Regions from separate parts of the Lysinibacillus sp. fls2-241-R2A-57 genome, predicted to be linked through region 2. Evidence: riboswitches for the same ligand, from Rfam matches in the RefSeq annotation. Region 2 holds a riboswitch; each other region holds the start of a gene.

Region 1 (3,965 bases), on a different contig from region 2:
TTATCATTTGAAAAACCATTCATTTGTACAGGCTGCTAAAACTAGACAGTCCAAATTATACGATTTAAAGGTGTCCGTAATTAAAAAATTATTATCAGAAAGCGAAATTGAAATTAAAGGTTATCACACAATGTTTGGTGGTTTTTTAATGTTACTAGAGATTAATGACTTTACATTCCATTTACCAGTTTTTAAAAATGAAATAGCCAATCTAACACATTTAGGGGTGTTGGAAAATGAAATTTCATCTGAAAGAACACGTAAAGTAAGTCTTAATTTTTTTGAAGCTGAAAATCTACTAAATAGATACATAGATAATGTATAAATGAGAATAAGAAAATTACACTAGTAAACATATTATTGGAGGAATTAAGATAGATATTATCTAAATAAATTTTTTAAAAATATCAAATCCGTAAACTTTACAGTGTAAATTGATAATTTATTTTCAACTTCCTCGATCATATTAGATAAGCCTATAAAGTCATCTTTAAACTTATCAAATAAATAAGTAACCGTCTCATCATTCTCAAAGGAACATGTAGATTGTTTTATTTCAATAGCTCATTGATCTCATCTTCAGTCAACGCGGTTTATAGTTGCTATGACGACTTTCACTTAAATTTGTGGTACTAAACTTTTATATTTATAGATATTAGTCCAATGTCCGTCTGCACCTGTAAAGTAGAATCCATAGCCATTTTTTTAGGAATTCTTCAATTACTTCTGTCCATTTACGACCTAAAACATAATAGTTACAATTTCTTAAATCAACGTGTACTCCACTGTCTTCACTTGCACCATCACATTCATTAATTTCATCCTTTAGAAAATTCAGTACCAATGAAACAAATTGCTTTCCTTCATTTCTTCTTCCCATTCGGATAGATTAAATTTCATCTCGCGTTCATCTTCAGAAGAATCAAAGTCAGTTATACCTTCATTAATTGGTTCACTATGAGTTCCACCGTCCTCATCTGGAATATCAATAAATAACGTCCATCGAATTTCATATTCATCAATGTTCCACATGCAAACGCAATAACTTTGATTTTCCATTTCTACATAAATGCGATCTAAATCCCAATAGTAAATGTATTACTCCAAAATTAAAGCTATTAGGAATCTCATAATATTTCATCGTGTAAACATGGTTTGCATCAAGAATAGTGTTCATCAATTCATAGTAGAACATGCATGTTAATAACAAAATATTCTATGTATTATTGAAATTCCTAATTGTTCATGTTACAATTCATTTTAATTAAATAATCTTATCAAGAGAAGCTGAGGGATTTGGCCCGATGACGCTTCAGCAACCTCTAACAAAAAAAGTTAGAAAGGTGCTAATTCCAGCGAAGGTTTGATCCTTTGAGAGATAAGAGTGAACGTGGTAAAAAATCCTTCTCATTCTATCTCAAATGGAATGAGGGGGATTTTTTAATTTAATTCGATAAAAGATTTTATGAGCTTTGTGCATGGATACTAAGGCACTAATTGATGTTAGAAAGAGAGAAATAAAAGAGAGGGGAATGCAAGATGCCAATTAATATTCCGAAAAACTTACCAGCTGGAGAACATTTACGTGAGGAAAAAATCTTCGTAATGGAAGAGGATAGAGCGAAAACCCAACAAATTCGTCCGTTAAATATATTAATTTTAAATTTAATGCCAGAAAAAGAAAAAACAGAGCTACAATTACTACGTTTATTAGGTAACACACCATTACAAGTCAATATTACATTTTTAAATACTGCTACGCATGAATCAAAAAATGTTAGTAAATCACATTTACAGTTATTTTACACGACCTTTCATCAAATTCGCCATCGCCGCTATGATGGCATGATTATTACGGGAGCACCAGTAGAAAAAATGGCATTTGAAGATGTGAACTACTGGCAGGAAATATCAGAAATCATGGATTGGTCCAAAAAGAACGTAACATCGATCCTTCATATATGTTGGGGTGCACAAGCAGCGTTATACCATCATTACGGTATTGGCAAAATTGAGCTTCCTGCTAAATGTTCAGGTGTTTATTCCCATGTCATTACGGATTTAACAGTGGATTTAGTACGTGGCTTCAGTGATTTATTTACGGCTCCACATTCACGTTATACATCAGTTTCCATTGAGGAAGTCCGCAACCATCCTGATCTACGTTTATTATCGTATTCAGAAGATGCGGGTGTCTTTATTGTGCAATCGAAGGATAATAAAAACATTATGATTACAGGCCACCTTGAATATGATGCGACAACATTAGCAGATGAATATAGTCGTGATGTTGCAAAAGGATTGGATATTGCAGTTCCAGTGAATTACTTCCCAAATGATGATCCATCAAAAGAACCGAATAATACATGGCGTGCCCATACACATTTATTATTCTCAAACTGGTTGAACTACTATGTTTACCAAGAAACACCATATGAATGGGATTTCGTTGATGAAATTGAATATCATATATAAGCGCATGGTTTTTATAAACTCTCGATTGTAAAGTAAAATGATGACCTTGATTATTTCGTGGTCATCATTTTTTTATCCGAATATGTTGCTAATTTTTTGGCGGATGTTCATTGATAGATACATTTTGATTTTTTGTATTACTTTCGTTCTTTGCAGCATTTTGGCTGTTTTTATCGCTCGCATTAGTAGCAGTATTTTGACTGTTGTTATTGCTAGTATTAGTAGCAGCATTTTGACTGTTTTTATCACTCGCATTAGTAGCAGCATTTTGATTGTTGTTATTGCTAGTATTAGTAGCCGCATTTTGGCTGTTGTTATTGCTAGTATTAGTAGCCGCATTTTGGCTGTTGTTATTGCTAGTATTAGTAGCCGCATTTTGACTGTTTTTATCGCTCGCATTAGTAGTAGCATTTTGATTGTTATTATTGCTAGTATTAGTAGCAGCATTTTGACTGTTTTTATCGCTCGCATTAGTAGCAGCATTTTGACTGTTGTTATTGTTTGTATTAGTAGTAGCATTTTGGCTGTTGTTATTGTTTGTATTAGTAGCAGCATTTTGACTGTTTTTATCGCTCGCATTAGTAGCAGCATTTTGATTGTTATTATTGCTAGTATTAGTAGCCGCATTTTGACTGTTTTTATCGCTCGCATTAGTAGCAGAATTTTGGCTGTTGTTATTGTTTGTATTAGTAGCAGCATTTTGATTGTTGTTATTGCTAGAGTTAGTAGCAGCATTTTGGCTGTTGTTATTGTTTGTATTAGTAGCAGAATTTTGGCTGTTGTTATTGTTTGTATTAGTAGCAGCATTTTGGCTGTTGTTATTGCTAGTATTAGTAGCAGCATTTTGGCTGTTGTTATTGCTAGAGTTAGTAGCAGCATTTTGGCTGTTGTTATTGTTTGTATTAGTAGCAGCATTTTGGCTGTTGTTATTGCTAGTATTAGTAGCAGCATTTTGGCTGTTGTTATTGCTAGTATTAGTAGCAGAATTTTGGCTAAGGTTATTACTTGCATTATTAGCAGTATTTCCGCTATTGCAATTACTTCCATTCATTGCAGCATTTTGACTGTTTTTATCGCTTGCATTATTTGCAGCGTTTTGACTGTTGTTATTGCTTGTATTTGTAGTAGCATTTTGGCTGTTGCTATTGTTTGTATTAGTAGTAGCGTTTTGGCTGTTGCTATTGCTAGCATTATCAGTAGCATTTTGACTGTTTTTATTGCTTGTATTTGTAGTAGCATTTTGGCTGTTGCTATTGTTTGTATTAGTAGCAGCGTTTTGGCTGTTGTTATTGCTTGAATTAGTAGCAGTATTTTGGCTGTTGTTATTGTTTGCATTAGTAGCAGCATTTTGGCTGTTGTTATTGTTTGTATTAGTAGCAGCATTTTGGCTATTGTTATCACTTGCATTATTAGAAGCATTACCGCTATTGCTATTACTTCCATTCATTGCAGCATTTTGGCTATAGTTATTGCTTGCATTATTAGAAGCA
Region 2 (3,965 bases):
GCAGAAGGGACAAAGAATGCGAGTGCTATCGATACTAAAATAGCACCGCATACAATGGCTTTTGTTTTTGTCCCAACTAGTGAAAGTATCCATAGCGCAAGACGTTTATGTAAATTGGTAATTTGCATAGCTGCTGCTAGGAAAAGAGCTGCGGCTACTAGTGCAACTGCAGAATTGCTAAACCCGCTTAATGCCAATTTTAGCGCTTCTGATGTTCCAAGTTGTGTCGTTGGATCTTCCATTGACGGAGCTAGACCTAATAAAATTGTAACGAGTGCAATAATCATGGTAGAGCTAACGGGATAGGATACTGCTTCTGTAACCCAAAGGATGACTGCGAAAGCTAAGATGGCCAAGGCTCGTTGTCCAGCTATAGGTAAATCGCCGTTGTTAGGTAAAAAAGTAATGATAATCAGTGAAGCAAAGGCTAATCCAATCCAGAGCGGTTTCAAATTACGTTTCGGTTTTGCTTGTTCAGAAGTAGACATACTTTTTTCATCCTTTCTTCTATCAATAACTATTATTTTCCATAACATCGGCTAGTAATATGCTTTTTTAAGAAAGTAATTTGTATATTTATTGTAAATAAAAATCTTATATGAAATACTCTCTAGTTATAGCAATAATAGGCGATTGCGAGAAAATATGTGGTCATAGAAAGGACAAAAACCCTAAAGTAATATTATTTCTTTTTCTTAAATGCAGAAGTCACTTTTGGCTCAGTTCCCTGAATTAAGCGTTTGATATTTTCGATATGCAAAATGATTGCTATGCTAAAAAGTAGTAGAGCTATAATCGTTGGGCCTACTCCAGGAATCCATAAATATGTTGCTGTACAAAAAACAAGATAAAATTCAAGTACACCGACAATTAAATAGTTCGTCACGAAAGAAAAAATAACAAATAAAATAAGTGCAAATAAACCAATTTTCCAATCAACTGCAAGTAATATTCCTATGATTGATGCAGTTCCTTTACCGCCATTGAAGCCCATGTGAAATGGAAAATTATGACCTAGGATGACACCAGCAGCTATGACATAGCTTAAGAACCAAACTTGTACTTCTGTTAAGTGTGTTGCATCTGCTAGATAGAAATGGGCGCCTATAATAGCTGCTACACCTTTACCGATATCGATAAGTGCAACTAATACGCCGTATTTCCATCCAAGAGAAAGAGTTGCATTGGAAGCACCTGCATTGCCATGCCCAGTCTTTTTTAAATCTACCCCGGATAAAAACTGCGCTACTTTAGAGCCGTGGATACAGCCAATTAAATAACCAACAAGTAGAAAAATGATAACGGCTTTTACCATAAAAGTCCTCCTTTCGAAATAAATAGGCTCATCACCATAACGTGGGATTGATTTCCGTTCCGGCTGGGCGCATTGCTGTCGCTGTCGCTACGCTTTCGCACAGATAAACAATGCGTCCGGATTTTTGAATTGTGCCCGTACAATTCATTCCGCTTTCAGAGGTGGGGGTCTTCTACTGAATGAAGATAAATGGCATACGTTTTAACAAATTTCATCCCAAACTTTTGGTGATAAACCAATAAATACTAAAATAGTGTATGCGTTCGTAATACGTATATAAACAGACAGAAGTTTCGGAAAAAATAAAATTTTAGTGTTGACAGAAAAAAAGTCTGTGTTTATACTTTGTAACAACGATGGAAATTGAATCACATACTCTTATCAAGAGCGGCGGAGGGATAGGCCCTATGATGCCCGGCAACCAGTAAGTGACAAACTTGCTAAGGTGCTAATTCCTACAGATTCTTACTTGGATCTGGCAGATAAGGGGAGGAAAACTTGCAACCGCAACCCTCTTCTTACTGAAGAGGGTTTTTGTTTTCTACTGAAAAAATCCTCCTCATCTCCGGTACCATCGTAAAAAAATAACCATTTGGAGGTATATAATGACAAATTTTAAACCAGAAACATTGCTGTTACACGGTGGCCAGGAGCCAGACCCGGTAACAGGATCTCGTACAGTGCCCGTATATCGCTCAACGGCATTCGTTTTTAAAGACACTGCTCATGCGCAACGTCTTTTTGCCTTAGAGGAAGCTGGCAATATTTACACACGAATTACAAACCCAACTGTAGATGTTTTTGAAAAACGCGTCGCTTTATTAGAAGGCGGTACAGCAGTGGTAGCACTTTCATCTGGTGCAGCAGCTATTGCATTTTCAATTTTAAATCTTGCAGGGGCAGGGGATGAAATTGTCGCAGCTAGCTCTTTATATGGAGGTACTTATAACTTATTTGCCAATACACTACCAAACTACGGTATTAAAACGAATTTTGTAGATGAAACAAATCCAGAAAATTTCCGAGCAGCTATTACTGATAAAACAAAAGCGGTGTTCGCTGAAATTTACGGTAACCCAAGTTTAAAAGTGCTAGACATCGAAGCAGTAGCGAATATAGCACATGAAAACGGCTTACCATTAATTATTGATAGCACATTTGCTTCACCATATGGCTCTACACCAATTGACTACGGTGCAGATATCGTCGTTCATTCCGCAACAAAATGGATTGGCGGACATGGTACAACTTTAGGCGGCGTTGTAGTAGATGCAGGAAAGTTTGATTGGACTCGTGGACGTTTCCCAGGCTTTACTGAGCCAGATGCTTCTTATCACGGTTTGCGTTATGGTATTGACACAGCAGAGGCTGCATTTGCCACAAAACTGCGTGTACAATTACTACGCGACTTTGGACCAACGTTGAGTGCAGATGCAGCATTTAATTTATTACAAGGTTTAGAAACGCTTCATTTGCGTATTCCAAAACACAATGAAAATGCATTGGCAGTAGCTGAATATTTACGAAACCACCCATCTGTGGAATATGTAAATTACAATGGCTTAGAAGATTTTCCTACTCATGATTTAGCAAAAAAATATTTGAGAAATGGCTTCGGTTCAGTGCTTACATTCGGTATTAAAGGTGGACGTGAAGCAGGGCGTAAACTAATTGATAGTGTGAAATTATTCTCGCACGTAGCAAATGTAGGGGATGCCAAATCATTAATTATTCATCCGGCATCTACTACGCATCAGCAACTATCAGCTGAAGAGTTAATCCAAACTGGCGTAACCGAGTCGCTCATTCGCTTATCAATCGGTTTAGAGGCAGTAGAGGACATTATTGCAGATTTAGAACAAGCTATTGAACAAGTAACAGCTTCTCAACAAACAATAGAAGCTTAATGAAAATTGGCTAATGTTGTAGCGTTTACGTATTTTCTCATTCGATAGGCCTCATTTGGTAATACGTAAAACGTTGCGGCATCAACCGCTTGCCTCATTCGGTAAGATATTTGAAAATATTCACGAATAATACCTAGTAATTTTATAAGTATTATTGATTTATTTAAATCCTTGTATTATACTAGGAAATAAGTTAAACGTTCTAAAGGCTACCAACCTAGAACCAATTTGTTTTCAAAGTGCTCCCCCACTTTTGAATATGTGAAGAGGGGTAGTTGCTCAGCCCGCAACTACTCTTAACTAAAAACTGATGATAAAGGAGTGTTTTCAATGGGAAATGTTTATAGTGCACAAAACATTGCATCTTATCTTATTTATGAGTTAAATGAAGGTCATGTGTTTGTGAACAACATGTCCATTCAAAACATACTTGCATCGGTTGATAGTAAATGGCAACAAACCTTTGGACATTCTGCTTTTCAGGAAATCATTTATGCCAAAGAGGAAGATTATACAGTAAAAGAAGTTTTCGAAGCTTATAAAAGCTATGGAGCAAGTCATATACCTCTACCTGCGACAGAGTATTACTTAAAATACGGTACATTCCAATTAGTTGAACGTACGTATGCAATACCAAATCTTACGCAAGAAGAAATAGGACTAGTACAACAAGCATTAACAAAATATCGTTATAAATTGCTAGCAAAAGCTAGTTAATTATCCCTCATATAATTTGTGCTCAT
Region 3 (3,965 bases), on a different contig from region 2:
TTCATTGGATCGTTAGCTAGGCTCAGTTGATGATCCTTAATATAACGATTTACACTCTCAAAATATTCATCCCACGTACTTCCGCCTATAGCATCTAATGAAAGAGTATTGAGTTTTGTAGCAGAAAACTCTAATTCCTTCTGATTTAAAAATTCTTGTTCAGGAATATCTATTTGTACTGTATCTAAACCATTTGTACTTTCTAACTCATTTAGAAGTGCCCTTAATTCAGCCATTCCTGTCTCTGCATTTTGAATTAAAGAATCTTGACGATTAGATTCTTGATGTAATTCATCAACAACTTTCTTCATAGAACTTGATTGCATTTCCATTTCATTTAGTTGAAGTCTTTGAACTTGAAGGCTTTTTTCAATTTCTTTCAACTTCCACACCTACTTTACCACTAATTCTAAACATGAAGATTTGGATTTAATTTTAGTTAAAGCTTCATTGTAAAGCTGCATTTCTGCTATGAGCTTAGCAATTTTTAATGCATTTTCTTCATAATCTTGTGAAAGTCTATTCAATTCCTCAGTAAAATAATTGATGTCCTCAATTAATGCGTTGATCGTAGCTTGATGTATTTTAATTACTTCTTGAATCATTTTTTCTCTCTTAGAACTTACTTTACGTTGCTTTCCACCAGTAAGATATTTAACACCTGTATAAACTCCCACTCCTCCAACAATAAGAACCCCGATTCCTGTAAGCATACTTGAAAAGCCTAATAGTCCACCAAAACCAAAAGCAGCTAAACCTGATGTAATACCTGCTGCACTTAACCCAACTACACTGCCACTAATATAAATAGCAGCAACAGGTACTCCAACCGCAGCACCGCCTGCAATTAAACTTTTTATATTTTTTTCAAATTCTTTTTCTGAAATCTGCCCATCAATTAATTTCTCATCATTAATAATTACAGATTCGATAAAATCAATTTTCTCTTTTAAATTCCCAGATAAGTTTAATAGACCGCCTGCGTAAATTAAATTTATATTATTACTAGCCTTTGACTTATCTCTTGAGCGCGTTAATCTTATAATATCTTTTAACAATGAATATTGAACATTATCAATATTACCGTAAGGAGCTGTAATAACTGTCGTCTGAAGCATTTCTTCAAAATCTGCATTATCAGATACAATAAACCTTTTAATCTCTTGTCTCATTTCTGGCTTAAAATTCAATTGTGTCATTAACCCTAAAATTTCGGAAAAGGGTGCAGATAAAAGATTCCCCATTACTTTTTTCTCATATGCAACTAACGTTTTCAAATAATTTATTTGAACTTTCACATCCATTTCTTCTAAAGCTAAAGTTCTATCTGTTGTACATTTAACAGATAAATCCTTTAACTTTTCATGTCTATTTTTCATTTCATTTAAAAAAACTTGTGTTTCAGGAAGTTTAAATGCCGTACCCGACAAATTAACGGTCTTACCTAAACAAGTAACTGTCAACTTTTTATTTGTTAATTCTACTCGCTCAATTTTTTCAAAAGGAATATGGATCGGATTCGCCCCAATCTCTTTACAATATAAACTAGAGGTAGTAACTATAAATCCGTCATCCCCTTTTCCGAATATTGTAGTGTCAACATAAACTCTAATCATGTTTTCAAAAACGCCTGGTGCTATAGAATTTAAAGCAACTTTAATTTTTTTCTCTGGAATATCACCTCTTAAATATACCTTTCCCTTACTATTAATTTGAGGTACCTCTTTCTTAATATATTCAACTAATTTAATTTCTTCTTCGTGCATCTCTAACACCCCTCAACAATAATAATATTACTTTTTTACAGTGGTTTTAAAACTTCTATATTTTCACTTCAATTCAGTAACCACATTAGACAAATTATAACAAATACAAAGGACAATTTATGTCCTTTTAGAATTTATTGGCTTAATTCCTTAAAACACCACCAATAAATTGGTTATGTTTATATAATTTTTAAATAGCTGTATTAATATACTCCTCTGTTAGGATAGATGTAGTAGAATACTTTAGTGTTATAGTTAAGTAAATAACATGAAGATATATGACACAACATGCTTTGATACCAAGATTAAAGACGAGCAGCAGAATCAAGACAAAGGTAAAAAGTGAGGTCAATTACTTTAATTGACATGACAAATAAAGCTACACTGTTTACATTCATGAGAAGGAGAAGTCCTTCTCTTTTTTTAAAAGCCTCTTTTTTTCGCAATAATTTACCACTTTATGAATTAATCCTCTTTTTTTACTTTGGTATCCTTAAAGTGGGCTTTTTTTTCTTAAAAAAGTTTTATGTAACTTTGAAATAATATTTGATTAAAACATGTTGCAAATATAGATGTTTTAATTTAAACTTTTATTATTGTGCAAAAAATAATATATTTTTTCTTCTTATCAAGAGAGATGGAGGGACTGGCCCTATGAGATCTCGGCAGCGGAACTTAGTGATTAAGTTACTGTGCCAAATCCAGCAAGCAATGGCTTGATAGATAAGAGGAGTGTTTTATAAATATAAGACCTCTTCTTGTTATTTCAAGAAGAGGTCTTTTTTTAGAAAAAAATGGACAAGGACGTATCCATTTTAATTTTTGGAGGTAGAACAATGAAGAAAGAGAATCCATGGGCACTGATCCCATTTGTTGTTTTTTTAATTTTATTTATTGGTTCAGGGGTTATTACAGGTGATTTTTATGCCTTTCCTGTCATTGTAGCCATTTCCATTTCGGGCGCTGTGGCTCTGGCGATGAATCGAAAAGAATCGTTTTCGCGAAAAGTTGATATTTTTTGCAAAGGCGCAGGAAATTTAAATGTCATGATGATGGTTGTTATTTTTCTCTTGGCTGGAGCCTTTTCATCAGTAGCAAAAGGCATGGGGGCAGTAGACTCCACTGTCAACTTTGCTTTATCGGTCATTCCGCAAAACCTGCTTGTCGTAGGCTTGTTCATCATTGCCTGCTTTATCTCCCTATCAATGGGTACATCAGTGGGAACGATTGTTGCACTGGCGCCAATTGGAGTTGGGATAAGCGAGCACATCGAGCTTTCCATGGCTTTAGTAATGGCAGCGATTGTTGGCGGTTCGATGTTTGGCGATAATTTATCCATTATTTCAGATACGACAATTACTGCCGTTCGTTCACAAGGCGCACAAATGAAGGATAAATTTAAGGTGAATTTTTGGATTGTGTTGCCGGCAGCGATTATAACGAGCATTATTTTAGGAGTTATCACAATGGGTGAAACGGCACAAGTAGAGCATTTAAGCTATAGTTGGATAAAAATTGTTCCCTATGTTCTGGTTATTATTTTAGCATTAGCTGGAATGAATGTTTTCCTTGTTCTGACATTTGGGATTGTTCTAGCCGGGGCTGTTGGCTTAGCAGATGGCAGCTATCATTTAATGAGCCTTATGCAAACGATTGGCGATGGAATGTCAGGCATGTATGAAATGGCATTTCTTGCGATATTAATAGCTGGAATGGTGGAGGTTATTAAGTTTAACGGAGGAATTGACTTCCTACTTCACCTTGCAACACGAAGAATTAAATCGAAAAAGGGTGCTGAATTTGGGATTGCCGGCCTTGTTGGCCTAACAAATTTATCTACGGCCAATAATACGATTGCTATTTTAATTGCTGGCCCACTTGCAAAAAACATTGCTGACCAATATGGGATTGAGCCGAGAAAGTCCGCAAGTATTTTAGATATTTTCTCCTGTACTATCCAAGGTCTTCTGCCATATGGAGCCCAATTCCTTGCAGCTGCAAGCGTAGCCGGAATATCGCCAGTGAGTATCCTGCAATACTCTTACTATCCAATCTTGATAGGGATTTGCGGGATTATCGCTATCCTTATTGGATACCCGAAACAGAAGAAAGCCTGAACTTTATCACTTTAATGTGATGGGTGTAGCTTTAGAAAATATTGATCTTACATTGCAATAATCCAATTGTTTTGAGAAAAGA

Evidence for each region. A riboswitch is a leader RNA that binds a small molecule or an ion and turns the genes downstream of it on or off. The one in region 2 is predicted to bind S-adenosylmethionine.
Region 1: it holds a riboswitch for S-adenosylmethionine, as region 2 does, so the genes downstream of both, metA (homoserine O-acetyltransferase MetA) here and QRN68_RS13270 (O-acetylhomoserine aminocarboxypropyltransferase/cysteine synthase family protein) in region 2, are expected to answer to the same signal.
Region 3: it holds a riboswitch for S-adenosylmethionine, as region 2 does, so the genes downstream of both, QRN68_RS07230 (Na+/H+ antiporter NhaC family protein) here and QRN68_RS13270 (O-acetylhomoserine aminocarboxypropyltransferase/cysteine synthase family protein) in region 2, are expected to answer to the same signal.

Annotation. Positions count from the first base shown of each region.
Region 1 is NZ_JARVRU010000016.1:76,023-79,987, reverse strand. It holds gene QRN68_RS03320 (YkyB family protein) at 1-325, shown strand, start outside; gene QRN68_RS03315 (hypothetical protein) at 656-844, opposite strand; gene QRN68_RS03310 (hypothetical protein) at 835-1,032, opposite strand; SAM riboswitch class I at 1,272-1,385, shown strand; gene metA (homoserine O-acetyltransferase MetA) at 1,540-2,475, shown strand; gene QRN68_RS03300 (GerAB/ArcD/ProY family transporter) at 2,564-3,965, opposite strand, start outside.
Region 2 is NZ_JARVRU010000076.1:24,534-28,498, forward strand. It holds gene QRN68_RS13260 (DASS family sodium-coupled anion symporter) at 1-488, opposite strand, end outside; gene QRN68_RS13265 (glycerol-3-phosphate acyltransferase) at 683-1,315, opposite strand; SAM riboswitch class I at 1,691-1,804, shown strand; gene QRN68_RS13270 (O-acetylhomoserine aminocarboxypropyltransferase/cysteine synthase family protein) at 1,921-3,222, shown strand; gene QRN68_RS13275 (hypothetical protein) at 3,553-3,939, shown strand.
Region 3 is NZ_JARVRU010000035.1:9,634-13,598, reverse strand. It holds gene QRN68_RS07240 (hypothetical protein) at 1-383, opposite strand, end outside; gene QRN68_RS07235 (hypothetical protein) at 393-1,766, opposite strand; SAM riboswitch class I at 2,389-2,496, shown strand; gene QRN68_RS07230 (Na+/H+ antiporter NhaC family protein) at 2,603-3,883, shown strand.